Regions from separate parts of the Idiomarina sp. ST10R2A5 genome, predicted to be linked through region 2. Evidence: predicted binding sites of a transcription regulator. Region 2 holds the regulator's gene; each other region holds the start of a gene.
The links. Region 2 encodes ArgR, which controls arginine synthesis, uptake and breakdown. Its sites were predicted from a motif close to ANTGAATANNTATTCANT; they were not measured.
Positions count from the first base shown of each region.

Region 1: the regulator ArgR is predicted to act here: its motif matches at 6,856-6,873, upstream of ACP7FG_RS12465 (aspartate aminotransferase family protein).
Region 3: the regulator ArgR is predicted to act here: its motif matches at 1,413-1,430, upstream of gltB (glutamate synthase large subunit).

Region 1 covers NZ_JBNIEX010000012.1:44,901-55,854, forward strand. The annotation lists gene ACP7FG_RS12430 (SlyX family protein) at 1-218, shown strand, start outside; gene ACP7FG_RS12435 (phosphoribulokinase) at 294-1,193, shown strand; gene ACP7FG_RS12440 (23S rRNA (adenine(2030)-N(6))-methyltransferase RlmJ) at 1,194-2,045, opposite strand; gene ACP7FG_RS12445 (OsmC family protein) at 2,049-2,480, opposite strand; gene ACP7FG_RS12450 (DUF3802 family protein) at 2,511-2,861, opposite strand; gene astD (succinylglutamate-semialdehyde dehydrogenase) at 2,932-4,401, opposite strand; gene astA (arginine N-succinyltransferase) at 4,416-5,438, opposite strand; gene ACP7FG_RS12465 (aspartate aminotransferase family protein) at 5,452-6,657, opposite strand; gene ACP7FG_RS12470 (flagellar brake domain-containing protein) at 6,995-7,702, shown strand; gene ACP7FG_RS12475 (HDOD domain-containing protein) at 7,707-8,873, opposite strand; gene ACP7FG_RS12480 (anthranilate synthase component II) at 8,942-9,523, opposite strand; gene ACP7FG_RS12485 (putative bifunctional diguanylate cyclase/phosphodiesterase) at 9,525-10,954, opposite strand, start outside.
Region 2 covers NZ_JBNIEX010000002.1:253,868-264,821, reverse strand. The annotation lists gene ACP7FG_RS03850 (DUF885 domain-containing protein) at 1-816, opposite strand, end outside; gene ACP7FG_RS03845 (Dyp-type peroxidase) at 933-1,886, shown strand; gene argR (transcriptional regulator ArgR) at 1,862-2,335, opposite strand; gene mdh (malate dehydrogenase) at 2,523-3,455, shown strand; gene ispB (octaprenyl diphosphate synthase) at 3,938-4,909, opposite strand; gene rplU (50S ribosomal protein L21) at 5,102-5,413, shown strand; gene rpmA (50S ribosomal protein L27) at 5,429-5,686, shown strand; gene cgtA (Obg family GTPase CgtA) at 5,803-6,957, shown strand; gene folA (type 3 dihydrofolate reductase) at 6,972-7,472, shown strand; gene ACP7FG_RS03805 (DUF3718 domain-containing protein) at 7,584-7,958, shown strand; gene ACP7FG_RS03800 (alpha/beta hydrolase) at 8,107-9,558, shown strand; gene ACP7FG_RS03795 (ATP-binding cassette domain-containing protein) at 9,562-10,296, shown strand; gene ACP7FG_RS03790 (ABC transporter permease) at 10,296-10,954, shown strand, end outside.
Region 3 covers NZ_JBNIEX010000004.1:14-10,967, forward strand. The annotation lists tRNA gene ACP7FG_RS06280 (tRNA-Lys) at 1-63, shown strand, start outside; tRNA gene ACP7FG_RS06285 (tRNA-Lys) at 95-170, shown strand; gene nadA (quinolinate synthase NadA) at 260-1,300, shown strand; gene gltB (glutamate synthase large subunit) at 1,441-5,907, shown strand; gene ACP7FG_RS06300 (FAD-dependent oxidoreductase) at 5,907-7,328, shown strand; gene ACP7FG_RS06305 (SDR family oxidoreductase) at 7,335-8,180, opposite strand; gene ACP7FG_RS06310 (PilZ domain-containing protein) at 8,251-10,164, shown strand; gene ACP7FG_RS06315 (M28 family metallopeptidase) at 10,260-10,954, shown strand, end outside.

The sequences.
Region 1 (10,954 bases), on a different contig from region 2:
TAGAAAAAATTGAAGCGCAGTTGGATAACCTGGAAATGCAACTCACCTTTCAGGAAGACACCATTAACTCATTAAATAAGCTGGTTACCGAACAAACCCAACAAATGACTGAAATGCAAAAGCAGATTCGGTGGCTGGGCAAACGCTTGAAACAAATGCAGGAGAATCAGTCAACTGACTCCGATCCGGCCGCTGAACCACCGCCACCTCACTATTAAAGTCATCGAGTTTACCTTGACCTTGGTAAAACAGGTCAGTATAACAACTGTTCTTATTTAGTTTGCGAGAATGTTATGTCATCGAAGCACCCGATAATTGCCGTTACCGGTTCATCAGGAGCAGGAACTACCACAACAGGTCAGGCGGTACGCCACATCTTTCGCTCGTTAGATGTCAGCGCCGCCTTTGTGGAAGGCGACAGTTTTCATCGCTATTCTCGCCCCGAAATGGATTTGGCCATTCGCAAAGCGCAAGAGCAAGGGCGGCATATCAGTTACTTTGGAGCTGAAGCCAACGACTTCGACCGTCTGGAGTCTTTATTTCGTTCATACTCGCAAACTGGTAACGGTAAAGTTCGTCGTTACTTACACAGCTTTGACGATGCCGTGCCTTATAACCAGATGCCCGGCACGTTCACCCCATGGGAAGAGCTTCCAGAGAGCACCGATGCCTTATTCTACGAAGGCTTACATGGCGGTGTCTGTGGTAATGGTTACGATGTTGCGCAGTATGTCGACCTGCTGATAGGTATGGTACCCATAGTTAACCTGGAATGGATCCAGAAACTGATTCGCGACACATCTGAGCGCGGTCACTCACGTGAAGCGGTAACGACCAGTATCGTGCGTGGTATGGAAGATTACATTCACCATATTGTGCCGCAATTCTCGAGAACTCATATTAACTTTCAGCGGGTTCCCACTGTCGATACCTCAAACCCGTTTAGCGCAAAAGACATACCATCGCTGGATGAGAGCTTTGTTGTCATACGTTTTCGTGGTATTAAAAACGTCGACTTCCCGTATTATCTGCAAATGATCGATGGCTCGTTTATGTCGAGGACCAACACCCTGGTTGTGCCCGGCGGCAAAATGGCGTTAGCTATGGAATTGATTTTAACGCCGCTTATTGAACAAATTATGGAAAGGAAAAACCAGGTACGACGTCAGGTTGACTGGATATCAAGTAAGTAACTACTCACCAACCAGCCAGCGGCTGTGAAAATTCGCACCTTTGTCCTGCGCTAATGTTTTGCATAACAAAGGCAGTAATTGCTCACTGTCCTGAACGACACCATAAGGCGGATTCACCCAAAGAAAGCCACAGCCATGGAGACCTTTACGTTCATCGTTTGTTCGTATGTTGAGCTCCATTATCATGGTTTTAGGAATACCCGGAAGAGCCGCAACATCACGATGAAAAGCCGCTGTTTTCAACTCGTCTTTTATTGGGTACCAAACCGCGAAACTGCCGCTTTTCCAGCGCTTCAAACCCTGTTTAAGAGCATCAACCACATCATCGAATTCGCTTGTATTTTCAAACGGGGGATCAATCAGAACCAGGCCCCGCTTTTCAATTGGGGGCAATTGTGAACGAACCGCTTCATACCCATTCACCGGCGCCAGTACCTGCACCTGTTGATGTCTTCCTAAAGGCGTCTGTTTAAGCGTTTCTGCATCTTCTTTGTGCAATTCACAAACAACCAGCCGGTCACCCTCGCGCAGAAACTCTGAGGTTAGCACGGGCGACCCCGGGTAATAACGCAAACTCTCACTGCCTGAGTTAAGACCACGGACAATTCGTAAATACTGTTTTGCTAAGGGCTCATCCGTCGCTTGCTCAACAAAGCGTACAATACCTTGCTCGGCTTCGGCTGTTCTAACGGCTTCGTCACCTTGTAAATCGTAATAGCCAATACCACCATGGGTATCCAGTACAAAATATGGCTTGTTCTTCTGCTGAAAGTACTCAAGTGCACGGGCCTGCAGCAAATGTTTAAAAACATCCGCAAAGTTGCCCGCGTGAAAAATGTGTCGGTAATTCAAAGGTCAGTCGGCTTTTTGAGGAGATTCAATGCGATAGCTGTGTGTCATTTTAACGGAAGCTTCCAGCATTTTAGCAACGGAGCAATATTTATCGGCTGAAAGCTTCACCGCACGCTCAACATGCTTTTCGTTAATGTCTTCACCCACCACAACAAATTCCAAATGAATTTCGGTAAAAACTTTAGGGACTGACTCCGCCCGCTTACCGGATAACTCGCAGTAACAGCGGTGTAGGTTTTGTTTGGCTTTTTTAAGAATGCTGACAACATCAACCGATGCACAACTTCCTGCGGACATCAGCACCATTTCCATTGGACTTGGCGCATTTCCCGGGCTGTCACCGTCCATAACCACCTGGTGGCCACTACCTGATGTAGCCACAAAGGTCATATCATCAACCCAGGCAACCTTCGCGCTCATATTATTTGCTGACATTAGGAGAATCCTTACTGGAGTGCTTGAAAACTATAGCCGGTAACTTTGCAGGCGTTCATCAAAAAGGTTTTTCACCAGGCCGACAAACTCATTAATGAAAGCTTCCTGCTGAGGGGTTGGGTGTGTATCCAGAACTTTAGATAACACCTCTTCTAAATCGTAAACAATAGCGTCGGTTTCACGGACAATATCCAGACGTATTTCCTGATCAAGCTCGTTTTGCTCAAAAACCGCCATCATGCTTTCTGATAAGCGCTCTTCCATTAAGTCACGTAAGGTGTAATCGGCTGTTTTTGCGCTATTACCCTGCTCAGTAAAGACCGGTAACTGACCTGTCAGGTACTGGATGAGCTCAATATATCCGTCTGTTTCAACTATCATCTGCTTCTCTTTGTCACGCGGCCAGGCAACCATTCACGTTGCCCAGCCGATAAACTAGCACAGATTGTGATTAAAATTTAAGCCCTGGCGCTAAATTCTCAGGTAAACTCATGCTATCAGCTTCCACTGATGCAACCGGATACGCACAGTAGTCGGCCGCATAGTAAGCGCTGGCACGATGGTTACCACTTGCTCCAATGCCGCCGAAAGGTGCTGCGCTGCTGGCACCCGTAATCGGCTTATTCCAATTCACAATACCTGCGCGAATATGTTTGAAAAAGTAACGATACGTTTGTTCATCGTCACAAAGCACACCGGCAGATAGGCCGTAACGTGTGTTGTTCGCTTCTTTGATGGCTTCATCAATATCTTTAAAGCGATACACTTTTAGTAACGGACCAAAATGCTCTTCATCCGGCAGGTTTTCAACGCCGGTAACATCGACGATGCCCGGGGTTACAAAACCTTTCTTCGAGTCAGCCTGCTTCATACGCACTAATGACTTAGCGCCTTTATGCAGCAACTCATTTTGTGCATCGACCATTTCGCCCGCAGCTTTAGCAGAAATCATTGCGCCCATAAACGGCTGAGGGTCTGCTTCGTAGTCATCGACCAAAATATTTTCAGTCACTTCAATTAAACGCTCAAGCACTGCCCGACCCTGTTCTGAGTCTTCAATGAACAAGCGGCGTGCACATGTGCAACGCTGACCTGAAGTAATAAAAGCCGACTGTACGATGTTATGAACCGCCGCATCAATGTCAGCAACGTTAGTAACCAGCAAGGGGTTATTACCGCCCATTTCCAACGCAAGAATTTTGTCTGGACGACCGCCAAATTGTTTGTGTAACAAGTGTCCAGTGTTTGATGAGCCGGTGAAGTACAAGCCATCAATTTGAGGGTGTGCCGATAATGCTTTACCGGTTTCAACTTCGCCCTGAACCAGGTTTAAAACGCCGGCTGGAATGCCTGCTTTTTCCCATAACTTAATGGTTTCCTGAGCAACCATTGGTGTGAGTTCACTTGGCTTAAACACTACCGTATTACCGGCAATTAGTGCTGGTACAATGTGCCCGTTTGGCAAGTGTCCCGGAAAGTTATAAGGACCGTAGACGGCAACCACACCGTGTGGTTTATGACGAATAAAGGCTTTAGCCCCCGGCATTTCGTTTTCCACGGTACCCGTGCGCTCATGGTAAGCACGCTCAGAAATCGCGACTTTGCCCATCATAGCGCCCACTTCGGTACGGGTTTCCCACACAGGTTTGCCGGTTTCTTTTGCCATGACCTGCGCCAAGTGCTCTTTATTTTCTTCAAGTAACGCTGAAAACTTTTTGCAGATGGCTAAGCGCTCTTCAACGCTGCGGCCCGCCCAGTCAGGGAAGGCTTTGCGAGCAGCCATTACCGCTTTTTCTACCTGAGCTTCACTGGCGGATTCACCGCTCCAGATAGCTTCATTACGGGCTGGATCAATTGATTTAAACAACTGACCTTCGCCTACTTCCCAACAACCATCGATAAATTGAATACTGTTCGTCATACAAATACTCCTGCTTAGAGTGCAACAATGCGGGCTTCATCGCCGCTTTCTAAATGCATTGCCTGTGCTTGTTCTGTCGTCAATATGAGTTCTTCTGCGCCTTCTGGCAAAGAAAGCTTTGTCGCGCGGAAGTTCTTCAACTGCGTATTACACACAATATGAGGAACACCCTCATCTTCTGCTACCGAGTCGTGCACTGCTACCGGCACTAAACGGCTGTTACGCACACTGTTGAGATTACAAACTTCCGCTTCAACCGTTGGTCCGGCGTCAAAAATGTCCACAAAACCTCTGAAACGGAAACCTTCCGATTCCAACAGTTTAAGGGCCGGGCGCGTATTGTCGTGCACCTTCCCGACCACCGCTTGCGCTTCTTTACTCAACAAGTTGGTATAAATAGGGAAGCGAGGCATCAGTTCAGAAATAAAGACTTTATCGCCAATTCCGCTTAAGTAGTCGGCTTTTGGAAAGTCCATTGAGAAAAAGTTCTCTTCCAGCCAGTTCCAGAATGGCGAGTCTCCATTTTCATCTGAGACGCCGCGCATTTCGGCTATTACCCAGTCACTGAAGCGTTGTTTAAATTGCGCCAAAAACAACATGCGGAAACGTGACAATGTACGTCCGTTCATGTTGTGTCGGTAAGGTTCTCGCAAAAACAACGTGCATAGCTCGGAAACACCGGTGTAGTCATTACACAGAGTGAGAGTTTCCAGCGCATTATAGATATTGAGCTTCTCTGAATGATGCACAACTTTACCCAAACGGTAATGCCAGAAGGCTTCATTCAAACCCACCGCAGCTTCGATACCACTAACACCTGCAATAGTACCAGTTTCGGTATCTTCCATAACAAACAGATAGCTTTCATCACCGGGTGTTTCAACGGTGTCTTTAGCAAAAGCCTTTTGCGCCGCATTGATACGACGCTCCAGCAGCGACTGGTCTACCGGTAAGGAAGTAAAACCATGACCGGACTCAATCGCGCACTGATATAACGCTTCATAATCTGACGGCTTAATGGGTCTGATTAGCAACATAAAACAGCCTCAGTTATTGACCGACAACCTGAGCAACGGCTTTTTCAAAGCGCTGCAGGCCTTCTTTTACGTCTTCTTCAGAAATAACCAGTGACGGGGTAAAGCGCACGACATTAGCGCCGGCAATTAAAACCATTACGCCATGCTCCTGACCAGCTAAAAGGAAGTCGCGCGCGCGTCCTTCGTATTCTTTATTCATTGCCGCGCCAAGCAATAGACCCTGGCCACGAATTTCGCTAAACACGTTATATTTTTCGTTAATTGCCGCCAGCTGCTCTTTAAACCACTGCTCGCGTTGCTTAACACCATCCAGAGTTTCTTTGGTATTAACAATATCGAACACCGCTTCTGACACAGCACAAGCCAGCGGGTTTCCGCCGTAAGTACTGCCGTGTGTACCTGGTTTAAGATGCTCTGCAATTTCAGTTGTTGTTAGCATAGCGCCAATAGGGAAACCGCCGCCCAATGCTTTCGCTGACGTCAGAATGTCCGGTGTAACACCCAACTGCTCGTAAGCATAAAGGCTACCGGTACGGCCAAAACCCGTTTGCACTTCATCAAAAATGAGCAACGCGTTGTTCTGGTCACAAAGTTCACGTACCGCTTTCACAAACTCCACGTCAGGGCTAACCACGCCACCTTCACCTTGCAGCGGTTCCATCATGACAGCACAGGTGTCATCAGAAATCAGCGCTTTTAGCGCATCAATATTGTTGTAATCAACATGATCAACACCGCCAGGTTTCGGTCCAAAACCATCAGAGTATGCTGGTTGACCACCAACGGTTACCGTAAAGAAAGTACGCCCGTGGAAGCCTTTAGTGAAAGCAATGATTTTTTGTTTATGTTCGCCGTGCTTTTCAATCGCCCAGCGACGCGCCAGTTTTAATGCCGCTTCGTTGGCTTCAGCGCCTGAGTTAGCGTAATAAACACGATCAGCAAAAGTTGCTTCGGTCAGCTTTTTCGCCAGACGAATTGCCGGCTCGTTAGTAAACACATTACTTAAATGCCAAAGCTTCTGGCTCTGTTCCTGCAGAGCTGACACCATCGCCGGGTGGCAATGACCAAGACAGTTCACAGCAATACCGCCTGCAAAGTCAACGTATTCACGACCGTCCTGGTCCCATACCCGGGCGCCTTCGCCCTTTACCGGGATCATTGATGCAGGGTTATAGTTGGGAACCATTACGTCATTAAACATTTCGCGGTTTACTGTCATATTGTCTGCCATTACTCTCGTCCTTATCGCCTTAGCGAGTTAACAAAGGTGTCAACAAATTCATTTCTCAAAGTAGCCCGTTATTATGCCAAAATTTGTTCACTTTGTCTGTGATAATTCCGTTATAAATCGCTTAAAACGGGGCTTTACGCTTTTCTTGCATCAGATGCGAATAGTTATGCTAATGCATGCAGAAAGAATGAATCTTTAGTCATAATTTTTTCTCAAGTCAACTTGTTAAACACCTTGTAACATTTAGATACGAAAAATTGCATTGCTTTTTATTAGTACTTACCTTAGCCTGAAGTTTATTGAATGCTCGACGACAGAGAATACTATGGACAATCAGACCCCAACTCTGGAATCCCCTTCTCAACCACAGCTAAAGCTGGCTTACTTACGTCCAGGCGATATGATTGATGTAGAGTTTGCGTCCGCAGCGAAAGTACGCACAAAACTCCAGCTGGTCGGTTTTGACACCGGCAAATACCTTTTATTAAAACAGCCCAACCCCCGTACCGAAGGGAGCTATTCAGATGTTTTATTTGAGGGTAACCCAGTTATTGTCCGATTGGTTTTAGAGGGAGAGACCGGCGAGTGTATTGCGTTTAAAACGAAAATTAGAGCGGTAACTAACTTCCCGTTCAGGTTCTTGTATTTAGAATACCCTGAGCAAGTTGAGAACAGAGCGTTAAGAGCGCAAAAGCGAGTACGCACCCACATTCCGGTTGATGTCACTGCGGACAATAGTCAGGCAAGCACTAAGAAAAAGCTCGCCAGTGGCGTCATTGTCGATATCTCTTCCGCCGGATGCAGAATCGTTTTTAAAGCCACGCCCAATGAAGCCGGTAATGTTACTCATATGAATATTAAGGTGGGTATTGGTTCTGGCGCGCATAAAGAAGCACTGAGCCTTTCAGGCCAAATTATGAACCAACGCAAAGAACGAGGGATGATCAGTGTTGGAGTCCGCTTCACCGACGATGAAGCCCATATTAATAATGTGTTCGACCATCTGTTGATAGACACAGAATTTGAGTGTTAACGCTTTACTCCGGCACAACAATAGGCGGTCGCTTTAAACTAACATTATTTAAGCGTGCAATGGTGTCTGCTGTTATCGAGTGCTTATTCAACAGGTGTTTACCTTCTTCCAGGCTGGCTAAGTCCACTTCTCTTAACATTCTGAATTCACAATAGGCGTTTGCCTGCGCCAGAGCTTGCGCGTAATCAGATTCATTCTCTGCGGTCTTACTTTGAGTGAAAGCTAACAGGTGTTTACTAACAGGAACGCGTTTCAACCCCCAGCCTTCAGCCACCAGGTAACTGACGTCTTTGTCCTTCTCTAACATTAAGTCGCGTAAAAAGCGCTCATCCGGAGTCAGTTTTACAATCGTATTATGCCGCTCAGGTGATTTATCGTTCACACTTTGCATCGCAAATTCACGTTGCACGTCGTCGAATAAGCGAAGATACAGTTTGGTTAACGCTATTTTCCCAAGCTCATGGAACATGCCAATAGTATAAGCAAGTACCGGATCCCGCAGCTTACGCTCTACCGCAATGTTATGCGCTGCAATAGCCGTCCCCAAAGAGTGTTCCCAAATTTTACGACGGAACAACATGAAAGGTTGTGCAGCCGGAGGCAGCCAGTTTTGCATGATGTATGCAGGCGCTAACAGTCGCAGGTTTTCGGTGCCCACAAAACTCATGGCAACACGTAAATTATCAATTTTTACCTGCTTGTTACGATCGATAAAAGGAGGTTGATTGACCGTTCGAAGCAACCCTGTGTGAAACCAGTCCATACCTTGCACCACTGACTCAATGCGGCGCATAGAAGCGGCTTTCAGACTTAGGGTATCAAGTAGCTCTGGCAGTTTCTCAGGAAGCGGTATCAGACGTTCGCGAATGTAATCGCCGTCATCTATCGTTTTCAATGCGCGGTGGTAGATTTCTTCATGCAGTTCGTCAGAAATACGGTCAGCATAACGTTGCCGCGCCTGGGCCTTACGGTCACGTTCTTCATAGTTCAGACGCTCCACTTCCAGCAGTTTACGTAACTGCTCTTTGTCTTCCTCGTCGCTACCGTCAGCCTTTGAACGAGCTTTGCGCGCAAACGGAAAACTTATCAAATAGTTGATAAAACGTTTTTCTAAACGCAGGGCCGGGTCATTACTGCCGCCTTCCGTAGTACCCGCAAAAAAGTGGAACATATTACCTCTATATTAACTGAACTGCGGCAGCATTATGTTGAATAAACTTCACAAATGCTACTTACTGATTATCGTATATAACGTAAAAAATTCGCTAACAAATTATGGCCCTGAGCTGTCATTACCGACTCTGGGTGGAACTGTACGCCAAATAAAGGTAAGTCCTTATGCCTTATTGCCATAATCTCCAACATTCCTCGTTCGCTCTCTGTATCGGCATCAATTAAGAAATCTGTTGGCAAACTGGCGGGGCAAACTACCAACGAATGGTAGCGCGTCACTTCAAGAGGGTTGTCTAACTGCTGGAACAATCCGTTACCGGTGTGTCGAATAATCGATGTTTTTCCATGCATCACTTTTTCGGCGCGAACAACTTTGGCGCCAAATACCTGAGCTAATGCCTGGTGCCCAAGACAAACGCCCAGTATCGGAAGCTTCTTTCCAAAGTGTTGAATAGCAGCCAAAGACACTCCGGACTCGTTGGGTGTGCAAGGTCCGGGAGATATCACAAGAGCTTTCGGAGAGAGCTCTTCAATGCCCGAAACTGTTATTTCATTGTTACGAAGAACAACAACATCTTCCCCCAATTCACGGAAATAGCGAGCCAGGTTGTGAGTAAATGAGTCGAAGTTATCAATTAGTACGATCATGCTACTGAGGCAACCGCTCATCCAGCCAGGTTTTATAATGCACGGGTCTTGCAAAGTAAAACCCCTGCAATAAATCAGCACCATTTTCGCCAAGCAATTTAACTTGCTCGGCGGTCTCTACCCCTTCAGCTACCGAGGAAACCGACAAAGAACGAGCCATGTTTAACATTGCCATTAGCAAGCCCATGTGCTTTTCATTCACTTCCGCGAGCTGAACAAATTCTCTGTCTATTTTTAATTCAGTAATGGGTAACTGCTGAATTCTCAATAAATTAGAGTAGCCGGTACCAAAGTCATCAATTGAAAACACAACGCCCAGCTCAGCAAGACGGGCCATAGTTTGCTGCACTTTCTCGGCATCAGCTAAAAGCAGGTTTTCAGTAATTTCCATGGTCAACTGGTTCAGTGGTGCATCATACTCCGCAAAAATCTGCTGTACGGTTTCCACATAGTCACTTTGCAAAAACTCAACCGGGCTCACATTAACAGCGATATTGTCATCCAGCCCCTGTGTTTTTAATTTGTTCAGTGTAAAGGCTACCTGCTGCAGTAATTCTCTGGCCATTTGAATAATAAGCTGTAAGCGCTCTGCTACCGGAATAAACTGAGCGGGGGAAACGAGCTCACCGTTCTTATTACGCCAACGCATCAAAGCTTCTGCGCCACGAATAACGCCCTGGGTATCGACTTTCGACTGAAGCCAACATTCAAATTGCCTTTTCCCCAGGGCCGCTCGCAAGGCAACCTCGGTTTTCGCGTCGGCAACAACGGACTCGGATATTTCCGCTTCGTAAACCGCAATTTGGTCACGCCCGTTATGACGCGCATTAGAGGTGGCTGTATCAGCCAGAGACAGTAGCTCGGATGCATTCTCATCGCCGCCGCTTAAACCGACCCCAATACTTGCCGTTAAATAGTGTGTCTGAAATTTCGTTCTAAAGGGCTCACGCAGAGCGTCATGCAGTTTCCTGATAACCTCGAGGCCAGCCTGCGTAGAGTCACGCATGACTCCCACCCAAAACCTGTCTCCAAGGTCTCTTGCTATCCAGCCCGAGTCTCCAATAGCCTCTCTCAGTCTTTGCGCAATTAACTGAATAACACGGTCACCCTCTTCATGCCCATGTATGGTATTCACCCGATTAAAGTAGTCCATATTAACTGCAGCAACGACTATTGCCCGGTTACTCTCCAGGCGTTTTTCTACCAAGTCGAGAAAGCGGTGACGATTCGGTAAACCCGTTTGCTCATCAAAGTTGGCCAGATACTCCAGCTTACGCGCGTTCTCTTTTTGTTCGGTAATGTCTCGTATAACACCTATATACTGCGCTTCTCCGGCACGGCTTACCTCGGTTATCGCTAAATCGATGGGAAATACTTCACCATTTTTACGTTTGCCCTGAACCTCTCGACCAATGCCGATAATACGCGCCC
Region 2 (10,954 bases):
GTAATGCTTAATGCGGTTCTGATAAAAGTCGTCCCCATTGGGTAGCTCGCTGGCACCAATGCTGTCACGTGCACTCGGCAAGTACTCAGTAACCATAAAGGTAAAGTAGTCGTCGTAAGCTGGCATCACCTGGTCATCAATAGCGGTTAATGCATCGCTTTTAAGTTGCTCCCATTGTTCGCTATCAACAAAGCCCGGCTGTTGTGCAAAAGGAGAGAAGTAAACGCTGTCTTTAGCATCCTGCACAATGTAAGCCAATATACTTTCTTCAAAACCGGCCATAGCGGCTGCAGGCTGGGTGTAACCTTCTTCAATCGCTTTACGCAACCAGTGAGTCTGCTGCTCCATGTAACGAGGAATTGAGCGCAGTTTTGCTATGTAATTCTGGTAGTCTTCCGCCGATGAAAATGACGTATAAGAAGGCATGAAAGCTAAAGAGCTGTGAAAGCTACCTTCTGCGGTTAATGGCATATAGTGCGCATTAAAGCGGTACTCATCGACCTTGTTTTTTAAGGTGTAGTGAATCATTGCATGGTTTATCTGGTCATCCCGGCTTAGCTCGTTAAGGTTAACGGCGTTCAGCTGTTCAAGCCACTCAGAGCGTTGTTGATAACGTTGCTCTAAGGCTTCCGGTGACATATCGGTCAGCTCGGTTTCGCTGGACTCATTCAGTCCTTCCCAGATAGTGTCAGCCAACTGATGAAACTCAGCAGCCGGAGTCTGTTGTTGAGCACTGCTACGCTGAGTTTGATTGTCTGCCGTGCTCGCACAGGCAGTCAGTCCAAGCAAACCAAAAATAAGTATCAGATTGCGCATGATTTTTCCTTGCGGTGTCATAACGAATACAGGCATTCTATAATGCCTCGTGCGCTATTTAATGTAAAAGCGAATAGAACGAACACACAAAAATAACAGTTAAACGGGAGAATAGGGTGGATAAAGCTCAGTCAGGAGTCTACGCGGAACCTAATCTGCATGGTCTGACGTTGTTTTGTCATGTCATGAGCGACGACGTTGAAAGTTTACGCCGTAAACTGGCTCGCTTTCCAGCCATTTTACGCGATCTTGACGCCCGCTTCTCAGAAGCCATGTTAACAGGCTTTGTCGGCATAGGCGCCGATTACTGGGACATTCTCTACCCACACAAGAAGCCACTTCACTTGCAGGCTTTCCCCGAACTTTCCGACGGCGACCGGGAAGCACCAAGACACCCTTATGATCTCATCATTCAAATTCGTTGTGACCGCTTCGATGCAAATTATCTGGCCGGACGCACGTTAATTGAATGGTTCGGTTATGACATTGAAGTGGTCGAGCAAATTCGTTCCTTCCGTTATCTCGACGGCCGCGACTTGACCGGTTTTATCGATGCGCCTGACAACCCCAGGGGCATGAGCAAACGTAAGGTGGCATTAGTAGAAGAAAAAGACGATGCCGACTTTGTGGATGGCAGTTATTTATTCGTACAAAAGTTTCGTCACGACTTACGCCGCTGGGACTACCTGGGCCCGGAAAAACAAGAGCAACTCATGGGACGTGAAAAAGTCTCAGGGGAACGTTTATCCGAAGCTAAAATTGAAGGTGTTACACATGCAGCCAAAAGTCGTCTAGTGGACGGCAATGAACAACCCATTCCTTTACTGCGGCAGAATATGCCCTGGGGTGACCTGCGCGAACAGGGGCTGCTCGCTATGTATTTTAGTCACACACCGAAAATGGTGGTGCAGTGGCTAAAAAATCGATATTACGCCGACGAACAAGGGGCCTACGATCCGTTACTGGATTATTCGCAAGCGGTATCCAACTGCGGCTTTTTTGTGCCTTCAATGCGTTTTATGGAAGACAACAAAGAAGTAGCGGATCAGGAAGAAGGTAATACCGCCTGACTGGCAAATAACTCCCGGACCTTTTTCAGAGTAAAGTCGATATCAGCAACTTTGAGCGGCGCGATAAAAATAGTGTCGTCGCCGGCTATCGTACCAAGCACACCTTCTTTTTTACCCACCGAATCAAGCAAGCGGGCAATCAACTGAGCAGCCCCCGGGCTGGTGCGAATAATCACCATGACATCATTGTGCTGAATATCCAGTACAAGCTGGCTTAATGGTGCCTTAGTGGAAGGTACCGCTAAGTCGGGCGGTAAGCAGTAGACCATTTCCTGCTTTGCATTGCGGGTACGAACTGCGCCTTGCTTACTCAACATGCGCGAGACTTTAGACTGGCTAATGTTATCAAAGCCCTCGGCTTTCAAGGCATTAACAATTTCTCCCTGTGAGCCATAACGCTCTTCGCGAAGAAGGGTTTTAAAAGCTTCGAGTAACGTGTCTTGCACCATGAGAGAGTTCAATTCCTATACTGGTTACATGCTATAATAACCCCCAGTGTACTGCATATAGATGCGCTATTCGAGTGCTGAATGTGTACCGCGCAAAGTTGTATTTTTAGTGATATTGGAGTACAGTTTTGCGCCAAATTCTGCATTTTTATGCAGTTAAAACTGACTAACAAAAACGGAGTCTGAGATGAAAGTAGCCGTATTAGGTGCGGCCGGTGGTATCGGCCAGGCATTGTCATTACTTCTGAAAACCCAGTTACCAGCAGGTTCAGAATTATCGCTGTATGACGTTGCGCCAGTAGTTCCAGGTGTAGCGGTTGACTTAAGTCACATCCCTACCGACGTGAAAGTAACAGGCTTCGGTAAAGATGATCTTGCGTCAGCATTAGTTGGCAGCGACATCGTATTAATTCCTGCCGGCGTACCTCGTAAGCCAGGTATGGATCGCTCTGACCTGTTCAACATGAACGCCGGCATCGTTAAAAACTTAGTACAAGGCGTTGCAGACAACTGCCCTGACGCTTGTGTTGGAATCATCACCAACCCGGTAAACACCACAGTACCAATTGCTGCCGAAGTCCTGAAAAAAGCAGGCTGCTACGACAAGCGTAAACTGTTCGGTGTTACTACTCTGGACGTTATCCGTTCAGAAGCATTCGTTGGCGAGCTACGTGGTCTGAACCCTGAAAACGTAAACGTGCCAGTTATTGGTGGCCACAGCGGCACAACCATTCTGCCATTGCTGTCTCAGGTTGAAGGCGTTGAGTTTACTGAGCAAGAAATCAAAGACTTAACTCACCGTATTCAGAACGCAGGTACTGAAGTCGTTGAAGCAAAAGCTGGCGGCGGTTCAGCAACCCTGTCTATGGGTCAGGCAGCAGCACGCTTTGCATTGTCATTGCTGAAAGGCCTGCAAGGTCAGGACACTATTGAGTGCACTTACGTAGAAGGCCCTGGCGACAACGCTAAGTTCTTCGCACAGCCAGTACGCTTAGGCAAAAATGGCGCCGAAGAAATTCTGTCTTACGGCAAACTAAGTGCCTTCGAACAAAAATGCATGGACGAAATGCTCGACGGCCTGAAAGGCGACATCCAAAAAGGCATCGACTTCGCCAGCTAAGCTGAAACATCGGGGAATGGTCAGCATTGGCTGGCCATTGCAGGTTATCTTTCGAAAGACGCCTGCAAGTACGTCCCTGTAAGGCTTGGGCAGCGCCATCCTTGGCGCTGCACACTTTCTCCAGATAACCCGCAATGGCTTTTCGCCAATACTGACCAACCTCAATATTTCCACGCTACTTACTGAAGAGTGCTTCTCAGGCTCAATGTTTAAATATCTCAACTGAAACAGAGTGTTGGTTTAAATTTCGAAGCTAAGGAAATAGTTGATGGGGCAGGCTGTTGGATTGTGAGCGTTACGAGTGTTGAAGGTTTCTATGGCGGAGTGTCAAAGGCCATGGATGCTTATTGGAAATGCCTAAAGCGGGAAGGGTTCTGTTTCGGAGGTGTGTAGCGCCATGGATGGCGCTACCCAAGCCCTACAGGGAAGTACTTGCGGGCGTCCTCCGAAACAGAACCCGCTCCCCCAAGGCATTTCCTTCCCTAAGCCACTCGGTCGACTGCCAGGTGGGTTAGGGTAAGAAGGGCTTGTTTGTAGTCGGAGTCCGGGAGTTCGTTTAAGGACTGGCGCGCTTGTTCGGCGGCTTCTAAAGCTTTGTCGCGGGTGTATTGCAAAGCTCCCGTTCGCTCCATGGCGGTTAGCACGGTTTGTAAGTGCTCACGCCCGTCGCCTTGTTCAATGGCTTCGCGAATCAGCTTTTGCTCGGTTTCGTTGCCGTGCCACATGGCGTATAACAACGGCAGTGTGGGCTTACCTTCCGCTAAGTCATCACCGGCATTTTTGCCCATCGATTCGCTGTCGGCGGTGTAATCCAGTAAATCGTCAACCAACTGAAACGCAGTACCCAAATAACGACCGTAATCGGCCAGTTGCTGCGTTACTTTTTCGTCTTGTGCCGTTAATACGCCGGCCAGCTCAGTTGCGGCTTCAAACAGCTTAGCGGTTTTTCCGTAAATGACATTGAAGTAGCTGGCTTCTGAGGTATCCGGGTCGTTACAGTTCATTAACTGCAGTACTTCACCTTCAGAAATAACGTTGGTGGCATCCGCTAAAATCCGCAGAATCCGCAGTGAGTCTAAATCGACCATTAGCTGAAAAGCGCGGGTATAAAGGAAGTCACCCACCAGCACGCTGGCTTCATTACCGAATACTGCATTAGCGGTTTTACGTCCACGGCGAAGCTCCGACTCATCGACTACATCGTCGTGCAGCAGGGTCGCGGTATGAATAAACTCGATAATTGTCGCTAGTTTGCGGTGGTCGTTACCTTCATAACCCAGGGCTCGGCAAGCTAATATGGCAAGCAGTGGGCGTAAGCGTTTACCACCACTGTTGACAATATAGAGGCCTAACTGGTTAATTAAGGCAACATCCGATTGAAGTTGTTCACCTATTAAAGCATTTACGCCAAGCATATCGTCTTTGGCTAATGCGTTAATGGACTGCATATCCATCATAGATATCTGTTTATTTACAAAATTTAACGGAAAAGGGATGGTACACTATTTAAGGCGGCGCGGAAACTCAAAGCGCGGCAGATGGCGTAGCCTTTAAGTTCAAATAAAGGGTTGCGATCGCTGGCGGGATTACGTACAATTCGCGCCCTGATTTGAATTTGGATGCCCAATAGGGTTGTGGAGAATAATATGTACGCAGTATTCCAAAGTGGCGGTAAGCAGCACCGTGTGTCTGAAGGCCAAATCGTCCGCCTGGAAAAACTGGAAGCAGCTACCGGTGATGTAGTTGAATTCGACCAGGTTTTGATGGTTTCTGACGGCAACGATGTAAACATCGGTGCTCCGTTCGTATCCGGTGGTAAAGTGAAAGCGGAAGTGATTGATCACGGTCGTGGCGATAAAATTAAAATCGTTAAGTTCCGTCGTCGTAAGCACTCTCGTCGTCAACAAGGCCATCGTCAGTGGTTCACGGAAGTGAAAATCACTGGTATCAACAGCTAATTAAGGAGTAACGACATGGCACATAAAAAGGCTGGTGGTTCTACTAAAAACGGTCGCGACTCAGAGAGTAAACGTCTCGGTGTTAAGCGCTTCGGTGGTGAGTCTGTATTAGCAGGCAACATCCTGGTTCGTCAACGTGGTACTAAGTTCCACGCGGGAGCGAACGTAGGTATTGGTAAAGACCATACATTGTTTGCAACCTCAGAAGGCAAAGTGTCTTTTGAAGTGAAGGGCAGCAAAAACCGTAAATTTGTGAGCGTTATTACTGACTAATAACGTGAACATAAACTGAAAAGTTTCGGTTCTGAAAGCCCTGCCTTACGGCGGGGCTTTTTCATATGTGCTAGAATTTTGCACAGTATTCTCTAAGTGATAAGTAGCAAATTGCGATGAAATTCGTTGATGAAGTAGAAGTCCGCGTAGATGCGGGTGACGGCGGTAATGGTTGTATCAGTTTCCGTCGCGAGAAGTACATTCCCAAAGGTGGTCCCGACGGTGGTGACGGTGGCGATGGTGGCGATGTCTACCTGCAAGCCGATGAAAACCTGAATACCCTTATCGACTATCGTTTTGAGCGCTTCCATAAAGCGGAGCGTGGGCAAAATGGTATGGGTAAAAACTGTACGGGTAAACGCGGTAGCGATATTGTGCTGCCGGTTCCTCCGGGTACTCGCGCTACCGACGTCGACACCGGCGAAGTTCTTGGCGATTTGACGCAACATGGTCAGCGGTTAATGGTCGCCAAAGGCGGCTTTCATGGTTTAGGTAATACACGTTTTAAAAGCAGTGTGAACCGAGCTCCTCGGCAGAAAACCGATGGTACTCCGGGTGAAGTGCGCTCATTAAAACTTGAACTCATGTTGCTGGCCGACGTGGGCTTACTGGGTATGCCAAACGCCGGTAAATCGACCTTTATTCGTTCGGTTTCAGCGGCGCGTCCTAAAGTAGCGGACTACCCCTTTACCACGTTAATACCTAATTTGGGGGTTGTGCGTCCGGCACCACATCAAAGTTTCGTTATTGCCGATATCCCGGGTCTTATCGAAGGTGCCGCTGAAGGCGCTGGCCTGGGTATTCGCTTCCTGAAACATCTGGAGCGTTGTCGTTTACTTCTGCATTTGGTGGACTTAGCACCTTTTGATGAGACCGACCCTGCAGAGCAGGCACGTATCATCATCAATGAACTGGAAAAATACAGTCCTAAACTGGCAGAAAAACCGCGCTGGCTGGTCATCAATAAAGTCGACTTACTGCTGGACGAAGAACTTCAGGAAAAAGTCGATGAGCTGGTTAAAGCGCTGGGCTGGGACGGCCCGGTATTCCAAATTGCGGCGTTAGAAGGACGCGGCAGTGACGCTCTTTGTCGTGAGGTTATCTCGTACCTTGAGACCTTACCTGCACCTAGCACGGAACAACAGGAAGAAGCTGATCCAGTTGAGTTTATGTGGGATACCTACCACGAAGAAGTGCTGGAAGAAGAGCAGGATGACGAAGACGACGACGATGATGACGATCACGACGTCGAAGTGATTTATCAGAAGTAAAAAGGTAATTCTAAATGAAAATCTCACTTGTGGTTGCAATGGCAGATAACCGGGTTATCGGCAAAGACAATAAAATGCCATGGCATCTTCCGGATGAGTTGCAGTATTTCAAAAAAATTACTTTGGGTAAGCCAATTGTTATGGGTCGACGAACCTTTGAGTCAATTGGCCGACCTTTACCCGGGCGCAAAAATATCGTTCTAAGCCGTCGAACGGATCGTTCGGAAAATCAGGACAGTCAGGTCATCTGGGTATCTGGTGTGCAACAAGCTATTGCGGCTGCAGGGCCGGTTGATGAACTTATGGTCATTGGTGGAGGAAAAATTTATGAAAAATTTTTACCGCTCGCAGACCGCCTATATGTTACTAAAATAGATCTAAATGTTGAGGGCGATACCTATTTTCCCGACTACCTCCAAGTCGCTGATTGGAAAGAGGTAGAGCGGCAAAACTTTGCCGCCGACGAGCGTAATTCACATAACTTCAGTACCCTTATTTTCGACAGGAAACGTTAATAAGAAGTTATAAATTCAGTAACTTACAACAATTTTAGGCCATTGCAGCAGGCTTGAGTTCGTAGTATCATTCCTGATGAATTTTTGAACAATCTTGTGATGGGGTTTTACATGAAAGCGATTGTATTAGGCACCTTGATGGCTGCTGTTGCAGCGACAGGCGCAACATTCTCAAAAAGCGCAGAAGCAAATGAATTAGCTTTGAGCTTGTGCACATACGTACAAGGTGACGACACCATGCGTATGCGTAAGAAACTGCGTGACTCTCGTGTCCGTGTACGTGATATCTACAGCGGCATCCAGTGTAATGGACAAAGCTTACTGCAATTCGCAATGGCGAACGGCTCACAAGAAATTGGTAGCTTCATCGTTGGTCGTCTGTCAGTAGATGAACTGCAAAGCTCAGGCGACTACGAGTGGGCTCAGTCTAACGGTCATGGCGATACTGCCATCGCTCAGGCAATTAAAGAACGCGCTGGCTTTTAATTAAAAGACTTATTGCGTATTTCAAGAGCCCGCAAACGCTGTTTGCGGGCTTTTTTACATCTTCTAACAATTCAATCAGTAACTTACCTTGTAATTCTTCCCCGTTCTCTACGACAATAGATCCGTTACGCAAACAAACGGAATCGTTATGAAACAATGGATGGCAATAGCTTTGCCGGTACTGTTATTGGGGTTAGCTCCGATGAGCAGTTTGGCACAGACAAAAACAACCGAAGCTGCAAGCTGTTATCTTCCCGGCGTGCAGGAACAATTGCATTGCGGAACAGTGTCAGTTCCGGAAAATTATGACCAGCCTGAAGGCAAGCATATCGGTATTTATTACGCCGTACTGCCGGCAGTTCAGGAGGGCGCTAAGTCTGACCCAATGCTTATTCTCGCAGGTGGGCCCGGGCAGGCGGCGACAGAGCTTGCGCCAATGATAGCGCGAATGTTTGAGGGAGTGCGCCAAAAGCGGGATATTCTCTTAATCGATCAACGCGGCACAGGGAAAAGTCATCCGTTGAAATGCGATATCGAGCGGCCAGATGAACTCATTCGCGCGGACGATGAGCAAGACCTTGCAGAGTTGAGCCGTGAATGCCTGAAGCAATACCCCGATACTGATACAACGCAATATCACACCGTTAATGCGGTAAAAGACTTCGAGCGGGTACGTGAACATTTAGGAATTGAGCAACTGAATTTGTATGGCGGATCATACGGCACCCGGGTAGGGCTGACTTATTTGCGTGAAGCTCCAGGCTCAGTTCGTACCGCTACTTTAGATGCAATTGCACCACCTCAGGTTGTTATTGGTCCTTTTGGTCAACATGGTGCTGACGCATTTGACGCCATGTTAGAAGACTGCACAGAACAAACTGCGTGCCGTGAGAAATTTCCAAGGCTTGAACAAGAATATTATGAGGTGATGGCTGAACTTGAAGCTCAGAATATCTTATTGGAAACACGTGATCCTTTGTCCTTCGAGCCTCTGGAAATCAAGCTGACACCAGGACGTTTCAGTTCCATTATGCGAGTGGCTTTATACCACCCGAACACTCGTCAGCTTTTACCTTATGCTATCCATTCTGCCGCAGCAGGAGACTACCATGCCATTCTTGGACTCATGGGCGGCACCATGTCTCAAAGCAGTATCTATTTGGGGTTGATGTTGTCGGTCGTCTGTTCTGAAGACCTACCACGAGCCACACCAGAGTTGCTCGAGCAAGACGGCGACAATCAGTTTATTGGCAGTCGCACCGGCGACGCCTTTGTTGATATGTGTGCCGGTTGGCGCTCATCGAGTGTACCTGGTTACTGGTCTGATCCTGTCGTGAGTGACAAACCGGTATTGTTATTATCCGGTGAGTTAGATCCGGTAACGCCGCCTGAATGGGGAGAAATTGCACACCGGACTTTGCCCAACAGTAAGCACTTAGTTGCGCCAAACGCAGGCCATACCATTGCCAGCCATACATGTGCGAATCAACTTGTTGCGGATTTTATTGAGCAGGGCTCAATCGAAAATATAGATGGCAGTTGCTTAACTAAGCAGAGTCTTAAGCCTTTCGTACTGAACCAAAATGCAGCGGGGCTATAAGGGATGATAAACGTAGATGCACTAACAAAAACATTTAAAAATGTGCAAGCGCTGGATTCGCTCTCGTTTCAGGCAAAAGACGGTGAAATTACCGGGCTCCTTGGCCCTAATGGCGCCGGTAAAACCACTTGTTTGCGTATTATTTACGGATTACTGCAGGCCGATACCGGTAAAGCTGAAATTGAAGGTGTCGATGCGAATCAGAACCCCATAGATGCCCGCCGTAACCTAGGTATATTCCCCGATAAATTCGGCCTCTATGAGCGTTTGACGGTACGTGAGCAAGTGGCTTACTTCGCCGGACTTCACGGTCTTACCGGTAGCAAGCAAAAGCAAGCTGTCGAACAAGTGATAGAAAAGCTCGACATCAAAGAGTTGGCCGACAGACGTACAGCCGGTTTTTCGCAAGGCCAGAGAATGAAAGTAGCGCTGGCACAGGCACTGGTGCATAGCCCTAAGCACTTGATTCTTGATGAGCCCAGCCGCGGACTGGACGTAATGAGTACCCGTATTTTACGAGATGTGCTGCGCGAGCAGCGTGCGCAGGGTACCTGCATTCTGTTTTCCAGCCACGTAATGCAGGAAGTTGCTGCACTTTGTGACCGGGTGGTGGTTATGGCAAACGGCAAAGTTGCCGCAGAAGGAACCCCACAAGAGCTGTGCGACATGACAGGCGAGCCACAACTGGAAGATGCCTTCGTGAAGATAATTGGTACTGACGAGGGGATAGCAGCCTGATGAGTGCATTAACCTCTGTATGGAAAAAAGAGTTTCGTGATGCAATTCGAGACAAGCGTTCCGTTCTGGCCGCTATGTCTTATGCTTTTTTCGGACCACTGTTAATGGCCGTTGCATTCTTTTTTCTGATTACGCAACTGACCGATAAAGCCGACATTGAAATCACCATTGAAGGCGAAGAAAACGCACCTCAGCTGGTTGATTTTCTTAACGAACGAGGCGTCGTCCAGAAGCAGGGTGAATGGGCAAAAACCGAAACGCCTATAGTCCTTACTTTGCCTGAAAACTGGCAGGAAAGCGTTAGTAAAGCAGAACCGGTAGAAGTGACTTTACGAGCAGACTGGTCCGCACAAAAACAGCAAACCGATATTAAGCGAGTAGAGCAGGCAGTGCAGGCTTATTCAAGCCAAATAGCCGCATACCGTTTAACCTTGCGCGGTGTCGATCCGCGTGTGATTCAGCCGGTACAGCTGCAGAAACAGGACTTGGCAACTCGCGGCTCAAAGGCCGCTTTGATAATGGGTAGCGTACTGGTCTTTATTATTCTTTCCGTGTTCTGGTCCGGAATGAACGTGGCCATAGACATTAGTGCAGGTGAACGCGAGCGTAACTCACTGGAGTTTCTGCTGAGTCAGCCGTTAAGCACCTGGGATATCGT
Region 3 (10,954 bases), on a different contig from region 2:
AGTTGGTAGAGCAGTTGACTTTTAATCAATTGGTCGCAGGTTCGAATCCTGCACAACCCACCACGTCGCCAATTAATATTATCTATCAGAATATGGGTTGTTAGCTCAGTTGGTAGAGCAGTTGACTTTTAATCAATTGGTCGCAGGTTCGAATCCTGCACAACCCACCACTCCTAATTACTTTGCTACAAGCACATCTTGAATTCAGCTATAATAAGCCCCACTTATTAAGAACACTTGGAAAATAAGCCGTAGTATCATGACCGAGATTCAAACTCTGGATAGCCTTGATTATACTTTTCCACCTAAACCTAAGCCGTTAAGTGCGAAAGAAAAATCAGAGACAATTAATCGTATTAAGCAGCTTCTGATTGATGAGGATGCTGTGTTGGTGGCTCACTATTACACCGACCCTGACATTCAGGCTCTAGCTGAAGAAACGGGGGGGTGTGTGGCAGACTCTTTAGAAATGGCTCGGTTCGGTCGTGACCATCCGGCGAAAAAGTTGATTGTTGCCGGTGTTCGCTTTATGGGTGAAACGGCGAAAATTTTGACACCTGAAAAGCAAGTACTGATGCCAACATTAAAAGCGGAGTGTTCGCTGGACCTTGGCTGCCCTCCCGAGAAATTTGCTGAGTTTTGTGATCAGCACCCAGACAGAACCGTGGTTGTTTATGCGAATACTTCCGCGGCAGTTAAAGCTCGTGCAGACTGGGTAGTAACTTCCAGCATGGCGCTTGAGCTTGTCGACCACCTGGATGCTAAAGGCGAGAAAATACTTTGGGCTCCTGACCGTCACTTAGGTGGTTATATCGCACGTGAAACTGGTGCAGATATGCTGTTGTGGCAAGGCGCTTGTGTGGTGCATGATGAATTTAAGGCAAAGGCATTGGAGGACATGAAAAAGCTCCATCCGGAGGCTGCAGTTCTTGTTCATCCTGAGTCACCGGAAAATATTGTCGCTATGGCTGATGCAGTAGGCTCAACATCGCAGCTCATTAAGGCGAGTCAGAAATTACCTAACGAAACCTTTATTGTGGCGACAGACAAAGGCATTTTCTACAAAATGCAGCAGCTTCAGCCGAATAAAACCTTTATTGAAGCACCTACAGCCGGAAACGGTGCAACTTGCCGCAGCTGTGCCCATTGTCCATGGATGGCCATGAACGGGTTAAAAGCAATTGAAGAAGCACTTACCGAAGGTGGTGAGGCTCATGAAATACATGTTGACGAAACCTTAGGTAAAAAAGCTATGGTACCACTGGACCGAATGCTGGAATTTTCGGCAAGCTTAAAATAACTAAGACAGGCTCCTTCGGGAGCCTTTTTTATTCCCCGCTTATACAAGATATTTATAGTCGCCATAAATGCATCGCCTACCGAACTGCACAACTGCATGCTAATCTGAATTTATTGAATATTTATTCGGGTGGAATTTGCATGGGGTTTTATGATCCGACTGAAGTGCGTGATAACTGCGGTTTCGGCATTATTGCTAACGTTAATGGTGAGCCTCGGCAAGGGTTGATTTCTACAGCCGTTAAGGCTTTGGATCGTATGCAACATCGTGGCGGTATCGGCGCCGATGGCAAGACTGGTGACGGCTGTGGCTTGCTCCTGCAAATGCCAGAGCTATTCTTCCGTCAATTTGCCGAGAAGGAAGGCTGGCAGCTTAGCAAAAAGTTTGCTGTTGGCATGATTTTCTTTAGTCGTGATAACGATAAGCGCGAAACCGCACGCCAACTTATTGAACAAGAACTCCAGAGAGAGACCTTAGCCGTTACAGGTTGGCGTAAAGTGCCCGTAGATAACCAAGTGCTGGGGGAAGGTGCTAAGTCGTCTGAGCCTGTTATAGAGCAGGTTCTGGTGTCTGCTCCCCCGGGTTGGCGAAAGAAAGACTTAGAAAGACGCCTGTATATGGCGCGTCGGCGTATTGAGAAGCTCATTCCTAATCAGGAAGAACTTTATATTTCTTCGCTTTCTAGTCTGGTATTGGTTTATAAGGGCTTAATGATGGCGGCGGATTTGCCCGCCTATTATGCGGACTTAGCCGACTCCGATATGAAAACTTCCATCTGCGTATTTCACCAACGCTTCTCAACCAATACCGAACCGCGCTGGCCTTTAGCTCAACCATTTCGGTTTCTGGCTCATAACGGCGAAATTAATACCATAAGAGGTAACCGGCAATGGGCGCAGGCGCGGGCTTATAAGTTTCAGACCCCTTTGCTACCCGACTTACAGGATGCAAAACCGTTAGTCGGCTTGTCCGGCTCGGATTCTGCTTCGCTGGACAATATGCTGGAGCTGTTGTTAGCCGGCGGTATGGATCTATTCCGGGCTATGCGCTTGCTGATACCGCCCGCCTGGCAAGGCGACGCGACAATGTCTGATGAAATGCGTGCTTTTTATGAGTTTAACTCGCTGCACATGGAGCCCTGGGATGGGCCGGCAGGCGTGGTCATGAGTAACGGTCGACACGTCGCATGCAGTCTGGACCGCAATGGTTTACGCCCGGCCAGGTATGTATTAACGCGCTCTGGTGTTCTGACCATCGCTTCTGAAGTGGGTATCTGGGATTACGACGAACAGGAAGTCATAGAAAAAGGGCGCTTAGGGCCGGGTCAAATGATGGCGGTGGATACCTATACCGGTAAAATTTGGTACAACGACGAAATAGAAGATGAATTAAAACAGCGCCACCCTTATAAACAATGGCTGGAACAGCATCGTCGTCACTTAATTCCGTTTGAACGCAGTCACGCAGATAAACTGGGCCAGCGTCTTTATGACGATGAAACCATGCTGGTACTGCATAAAGCTTACCTGTACTCAGAAGAAGAGTTACAGCAAATTATCAGTGTATTAGCGAAAGATGGCCAGGAAGCTGTTGGTTCAATGGGCGACGACACACCGACTGCGGTTCTCTCCAAACAACCTCGCTTACTTTATGACTATTTTCGACAGCAGTTTGCACAGGTAACAAACCCTGCCATTGATCCCATTCGCGAACGGCACGTGATGTCACTTTCAACCATAATTGGACGCGAGCACAATGTGTTTAACGAAGCTTCTGGTGATGCTGACAGGGTGGTGTTCGAGTCACCCATTCTGATGTATACCGATTTAAAGCAGTTACGCGAACTGGATGAAAAGCACTATCGCGCAACAACACTGTCGCTGGCTTTCAAGCCGGAGGAAAACAACTTACGGCAGGCGATAGAAAGCCTTGTTGAAAATGCAAAAGACTCGGTTAAGAACAATCAAACCGTTATTCTGATACTGAGCGACAGAGGCTTGCAGCGCGGACAGTTGATGATACCCGCTGCGATCGCAGTTGGTGCGGTTCAGCAGGCTTTAGTGGCTAATGACTTACGTTGCGATTCGAACATTATTATTGAAACAGCGTCTGCGAGAGACCCTCATCACATGGCGGTGTTGTTGGGTTTGGGAGCCACTGCAGTTTACCCTTACCTGGCTTATGAAACGGTAGAACAATTGGTTGCTGGCGGCAAAGTAACTCTGGATATTAGAGAAGCCTTGCTGAACTACCGTAAAGGGTTGAATAAAGGACTCTTGAAAATACTGTCGAAGATGGGCATTGCAACAGTTGCCGGATACCGCAGTTCTTCTTTATTTGAAGCTGTTGGGCTTAACGAAGATGTACGCCACCTTTGTTTTGCAAACGTGCCGACGCGAATTGACGGTACCGGCTTTGATGATATTCAGCAGGATCTCCAGCAAAGTTTCCACAAAGCCTGGTTAAAGCGTAAGCCGCTGGCTCAGGGTGGTTTACTGAAATATGTACATGGTGGGGAATACCATGCGTATAACCCTGATGTGGTAACCTCATTACAACGCGCGGTTGCAACAGGTGAGCAGAGAGATTACGACGTTTACGCTAAATTTGTGAATCAAAGGCCGGTAACCCACCTGCGTGATCTGCTCCGTATAAAACTACCTGAAACAGCAAAGCTTGAAAAACACCAAGTTGAAGCGAAGGAAAGCCTTTACCAGCGTTTTGATACAGCGGCTATGTCCATAGGCGCTTTAAGCGCTGAGGCCCACGAAGCTCTGGCTATAGCAATGAATCAAATTGGAGGGCATTCAAACTCCGGTGAAGGAGGCGAGGATCCTAAACGCTTTAACAGCTTAAAAAATTCCCGAATTAAACAAGTGGCTTCAGGGCGCTTTGGAGTGACACCTCATTACCTGGTTAACGCCGATGTGATTCAGATAAAAGTTGCGCAGGGTGCAAAACCTGGAGAGGGCGGACAACTACCCGGCGAAAAAGTCACTGCGGAAATAGCGCAACTACGTTACGCGGTGGCTGGTACGACATTAATATCGCCACCGCCGCATCATGACATTTACTCCATTGAAGATTTAGCTCAGCTAATTTTTGATTTAAAGCAGGTAAACCCTAAAGCTTTAGTCTCTGTAAAACTGGTTTCAACGCCGGGTATTGGCACTATTGCGACCGGGGTGGCTAAGGCTTATGCAGACTTGATCACCGTATCAGGCTATGACGGTGGTACCGGAGCCAGCCCCATGACGTCGGTCAAGTACGCAGGTTCACCCTGGGAACTCGGGTTGGTTGAAGTGCACGAAGCTTTGGTAGCGAATAACCTGCGCCATAAAATTCGTCTGCAGGTTGATGGTGGTTTAAAAACCGGTATGGATATTGTGAAAGCGGCAATTTTAGGAGCAGAGAGCTTTGGGTTTGGTACTGCTCCGATGATAGCCCTGGGCTGTAAATACTTGCGCATTTGCCATCTGAATAACTGTGCAACGGGTGTGGCGACGCAAGATGAAACCTTACGTCGTGAGCACTTTTCCGGCTTGCCGGAGCGCGTTGTAAAACTGTTTGAGTTTATGGCTGAAGAGGTGCGGGACATTCTTGCTCATCTCGGTTTAGCTCAGTTAACCGATGCCATCGGACGGGTTGATTTACTGGAGCGCCTGCCGGGGGAAACCAAACGTCAGCAACAGTTACAGTTGACCTCTTTATTGGAGTCAGCCGGGGTTCGCTCTGAACATTCATTGTATTGCACGGACAAAAACCCGCCGTATGACCAGGGCAAGCTCAACCAACGTCTACTGGAACTGTGTAAAGAATCGATTGATGCACGCAATGGCGGGCGATGGTCGCTGACCATTCGCAACGATGATCGGTCGGTAGGCGCAAGCGTATCCGGTCATATTGCCAGCCAATATGGAAACCAGGGGATGGCGGTAGCGCCTGTCACCTTAGGTTTTATGGGGACCGCCGGCCAAAGTTTCGGGGCATGGAATGCAGGAGGCTTAAAACTTCACTTAACCGGTGACGCGAATGACTACGTGGGTAAGGGCATGGCCGGGGGAGAAATTACCATTAAACCACCTGCGGGCTGCCGCTATAACAGTCATGAAGCCGTCATTATGGGGAACACCTGCCTGTATGGTGCAACCGGAGGAAAACTCTATGCTGCGGGTTGTACCGGCGAACGTTTTGCGGTGCGTAACTCCGGCGCTACGGCTGTTGTTGAAGGTATTGGCGACCACGGTTGTGAATATATGACAGGCGGTATTGTGGTGGTTTTGGGTGAATGCGGCATCAACTTTGGTGCAGGAATGACCGGTGGTTTTGCTTATTTAAGAGACAGTGACGGCGATTTGCACCGAAGACTGAATCACGAACTGGTTGAAGCGGTGTCACTGAATACACCAATTATTCAGGAGCACTTACGGGGTTTAATTCATGAGCATCACGAAGCGACGGGCAGCCAGTATTCGCGTGAATTACTGCGCAACTTTGAGCAGGTAGTGGAGAGCTTTTATATTGTGAAACCAAAAACGGCTGACGTAAAGGAGCTGCTGGGGCATCGTGCTCGATCTACCGCCGAATTACGCGTGCAGGTGATGTAATGAACAAGAATATTTATCAATTTTTAGACGTACAACGCATTGACCCGCCCAAACGCTCGGTTGAAGAGCGCCGAATTGAATTTAAAGAAATTTATGACCCGATGCCCGGTGTGCAGCTAAAAGGTCAGGCTGACCGTTGCCTGGATTGCGGTAATCCTTATTGTGAATGGCAGTGTCCGGTTCACAACTATATTCCTCAGTGGCTGGAGCTGGCTAACGAAGGTCGGGTTATTGAAGCGGCGGAGCTCATGCATAAAACTAATAGCCTGCCGGAAGTCTGTGGCCGGGTATGTCCTCAGGATCGCCTGTGCGAGGGAGCATGCACGCTCAATGACGGTTTTGGCGCGGTAACGATTGGCAGTATTGAAAAACAAATGGTCGATGAGGCCTTTAAGCAAGGCTGGCGGCCGGATTTAAGCGGTGTTATTCAGCGCCGCGAGCGCGTTGCGGTTATTGGTGCCGGGCCCGCTGGTCTTGCTTGTGCAGATGTATTGGCACGTAATGGTGTCAAAGCCGTAGTTTACGACCGTTACCCGGAAATTGGCGGGTTGCTGACCTACGGCATTCCGCCATTTAAGCTGGATAAAGCGGTCATGACTTTGCGGCGTGAAATCTTTACCGACATGGGCATTGAATTTAAGTTGGGTGTTGAAGTTGGTAAGGACATCAGTTTTGCTGAGTTGGAAGCCAATTACGATGCGGTATTTCTTGCTTTAGGAACCTACAAGGCGTTGGATGGAAAATTAAAAGGCCTGGATGCAAAGGGCGTTTATCCGGCACTGCCTTTTCTAATTGGCAACACCCAACGACTTATGGCTCATGAGCCTATGCCTCAGTATCCGCTTATTGATGTTAAGGACGAAGCGGTGGTTGTACTTGGCGGTGGTGATACGGCCATGGACTGTGTCAGAACCTCGATTAGGCAGGGAGCCAAGTCGGTTGTTTGTGCGTATCGTAGGGACGAAGGCAACATGCCTGGCTCCCGCAAAGAAGTGCAGAACGCCCGGGAGGAAGGCGTATCGTTTGAGTTTAATCTCCAACCGCTGGAGGTAGTCACTTACGGTACAGGCAAAGTCAGCGGTGTGAAAATGGTGCGCACGGAGCTCGGTCCGGCTGATGAAGATGGTCGGCGCAGACCGCAACCGGTGCCTGAGTCAGAGTTTCTGATGCCCGCTACAGCGGTGATTATTGCTTTTGGTTATCAGCCCAACCCACCAGAATGGTTACAACAACACAAAGTGGAACTGAGCGACTGGGGTACAGTGCTTGCCACCGGCGATACCGAGTATGCTATGCAGACCAGTAATCCGAAGATCTTTGCCGGCGGTGATATGGTACGTGGCGCTGACTTAGTCGTGACCGCCATAGCTGAAGGGCGCAATGCAGCCGAGGGGATGCTGGACTACTTTGACAGCCAGTAAGCAGAGTTATTGACGCTGCCACTGTTTAATAACGGCTGCATAACCCTCGCGGAAGCTGGGGTATTGCAGTTGATAGCCACTGTCTTTAAGGCCTTTATTCAGGCAGCGTTTAGAGCCTCTTGGCCCAACCTCTGTATCGATATTTCCCGGCAGTTCCAGACCGAGCTGCTGAGCAAGCCATTGGTAAACTTCATATTGTTTCACGGGCTCATCGTCATTGACTAAATAAACAGGAAGAGGGCGGGAGACTTGTGTCAGCAGGTGGACGATAAAGCCCGCGACATCGTCCTGGTGTATGCGGTTGGTCCAGCTGTCGCGCAACTGGGCTTTTCCCTGACAGAGCTGGCGCAGTAAAAAGTCACGACCTTCGCCGTAAATGCCGCTGCAACGAAGAATTGAAGTTGGGCCCGGCAACGCATGAATAAGTGACTCCGCCTGCAATAATGCCTTACCGGAAGCTGATGTGGGTTCAGTTGGACTGTTCTCATCTATCCATTCGCCGTTGCGTTGCGCGTAAACACCTGTGCTGGAAACGTAAATAATATTCGGCTGATGGGTTTGCTGTGATAGTACTTGCTGCAAATGTCGGCAGGGGACGACATAACCCTGGTGATAGCTATCTTCTGCTCCTTTCGCCGGGGTCAGAGTAATCACGACGTTGTCCCATTTCTGCTTAAACAGCTGATAAAGCTCTTGTTCGTTGCCGAGATCAGCAGCTATTAAGTCGACACCCGGGCGCACGGGTTTATTGCCGGGTGTTCTGCAAACTCCGGTAACCTGGTTTTTAAATGCGCTAAGCCTTTGCGCGACGCGGTCTGCAATATCACCGTAACCAAGTAAAAGCGTTTGCATGAAGATCCTCTTAGCGTTAATGTAAATTAAATGTTGAACAAAATAATAACGATACTGACCAGCAGCCATTATGAGCAGTGACGCCCCAATAGAAACCTTAGTTGATGAGCTTAAAACAGATTACCATCGCTCTCAATTTGAGTCTCTGTTTAAACGCAAAACAGCGCACTTAAGCGGGCCAGAAAAGCTCAAGCTTCGCATGCAAATTACCGAACTGGCCAAACCGGCATTGGGCGTTGTTGATCTCCGTAAAAAAATTCCTGCGGAAGTTGAACCCTATACCTTTCAAGGCCGCACACATTATTTTGATTTAACCGCCAGAAAAATATTTGAAGAAGGCTTACGTGCTTATAAAGGGGTCTTTACCAATGACACCAAAGCAAAAATACTGGCGTTAAAAGCGCACCATCAGAAACTTGCTGAACATAAAGCTCAGGAGCAGGAAGAACAGGACAGTGCGCTAGACAACTTTGTGGCTGGCTATGAATATAAGCGTAGTGAAGAACGAGTGAACCTGGTTACCGCAGTGAAAATGGAACTTGCTGACGGGCAAAGGTTAAATGCCATGACGGTGGATGTTTCACATTCAGGGTTACAGCTCAAACTTCCTTTTGAACAGCAGCTGACTGGATTAAAGCATGCTCGTGTAACTCTCTATTTTTGTGGCTTTTCAGATGATTTTACTTTTGATTCTAATACTGGCTACGAATACCGGGTTGTCGGCGTAAAAAATAGAGATACCTGTTTATATCTGCGTTTAAAGCGCTTTGATGAGTCGTCGGACGATGACCTCAGCCAACTTCTGTCAGACATTGTGAGCAAGTCCAGAAGGCGTTACAAAATTAATGTTGAACATGTGGCACAACAAGTCATTGCGCGGGGGCATGAGAATTACTGGTTTAATGCGATTCAGGGTTTGCCTATTCTTCTTAGCAACAACTCCAGTACCTTTGCGGTAATAAGAACAGCAGCAAACCAGACACTACTGAATAGTTGGCAGCAGCATCAAGGGGACTTGCTTGCTGAGCTTCTTGAACAGACGTGGGTGCAAACCAGCGTTTCGGTGTTAAGAGACTCCCGAAAGGAAACCCGTCGGCAAGTGACATTTTTTCGTATTAGCTTGCCGGTGAATAAAGTCTGGCGCGAGTACTTACTTCCTCTACAGGCATTGCAAACAGATAAGTCTTTAATGGCCACCTTGAGTGCGCTACGGGCTGCTGGCTATGGTACGCGCTGTTACCAACTAACAATAACCCATAGTAACGAAAAGCAGCTTATTTACGCTGAGCTAAACCCAATAAGGACGCCGCTTTGGCAGAATAAAACGGATGAAAAACCGGATTTATCCAGGTTACAGGACTACCGCTCTAAAGGGGCGGAAAAATTAAATTTCAAGCGACTCAGTGATGAGTCTTCAGCAAAACATCAGATTTTTCCTCATGTATTGTCGAATGCACTCTTTCTTTATAAACGAGGCGTTGAGTGGAAACCTGAGCTTGCCGGGCTAATGTCGTTAACAGAAGGCTTGCCCACATTGTTTAATGAGACTGAATTTTGGTTAGCTAATGGCGACCGGATTCTTGGTGGGCGACGGCTCAGCTCCCATATAAGGCAGAAGCTTCGTCAGTTATCGGATGGGAATGAGTTTTCGTCGCGTATTCTGATTTTAAGAGTAAGCAGTGCGCTTCAAAAAGAAGCGGTTATGGGGCGAGATATTGGGGAATACGAGAGTTTTGAAGAGGCGGCGGAATATATACGCTTTCTAAACGACAACAGTAACTTTGTTGCGGTTATGGTCTCAGCCCAGCCCTGTGCTAACCGCTTCCCAGAGGAACTGAGTGAAAGTTTGTCCTATATTCACCGCTACTTACCGCATCGTGCAAAAGAACTGGAGCACAACTTTTCTCAGCTTCAGGCGGTTATGACGTTGACTGACGTGACCCAGACTCTCATTGACCTGTCTGAGTTGACTGTGCCGTCGTAAGTCAGCTATTTGCATGACTGATGGCCGTGGCTTTCCATCGTCGGGTATTTGCCCCATAATCAAATCATTGTTTATTTAATAACAGGTGTTCAATTATGTTGAAATCATGGGTAAATCCGCTTTTAGCAGCAAGCATAGGGTTGGCATTACCGCTAACGGCTATGGCGCAGGACGGTATCGATTATAAAGAGCAGGAGAAACTGCACGAAATAGCTGGTGCAATGCAGGCCGATCGTATTGAAAGTGACATTCAGACTCTGGTCGACTTTGGCACTCGTCATACCTTATCTGAAACCGAGTCGGATACGCGTGGTATTGGTGCCGCAAGACGCTGGATTTTTGCCGAATTTGAACGTATATCCGAAGCCTGTGGCGGCTGTCTTGAAGTCATGTATGTCAGCGATACAATTTCCGGTGAAACGCGCATACCTGACCCTGTGGAAGTGAAAAGTGTTATTGCCATTCAACGGGGCAAAACGGACCCTAACCGTTACGTGATGATGTCCGGAGACATTGACTCGCGCGTTAGCGATGTTATGGATTATACCTCAGACGCTCCCGGTGCAAACGACAACGCCTCTGGTGTGGCTGGCGCGTTAGAAGCGGCACGAGTGCTAACCCAATACGAATTCGACGGCTCTATTGTTTATGCGGCCCTGGCCGGTGAAGAGCAAGGTCTGTTTGGCGGGAAAATTCTGGCCGAAAAAGCCAAAGAAGAGGGCTGGCACCTTACCGCAGTGCTTAATAATGACATGATTGGTAACATTGAAGGCATTAACGGAGTCATTAA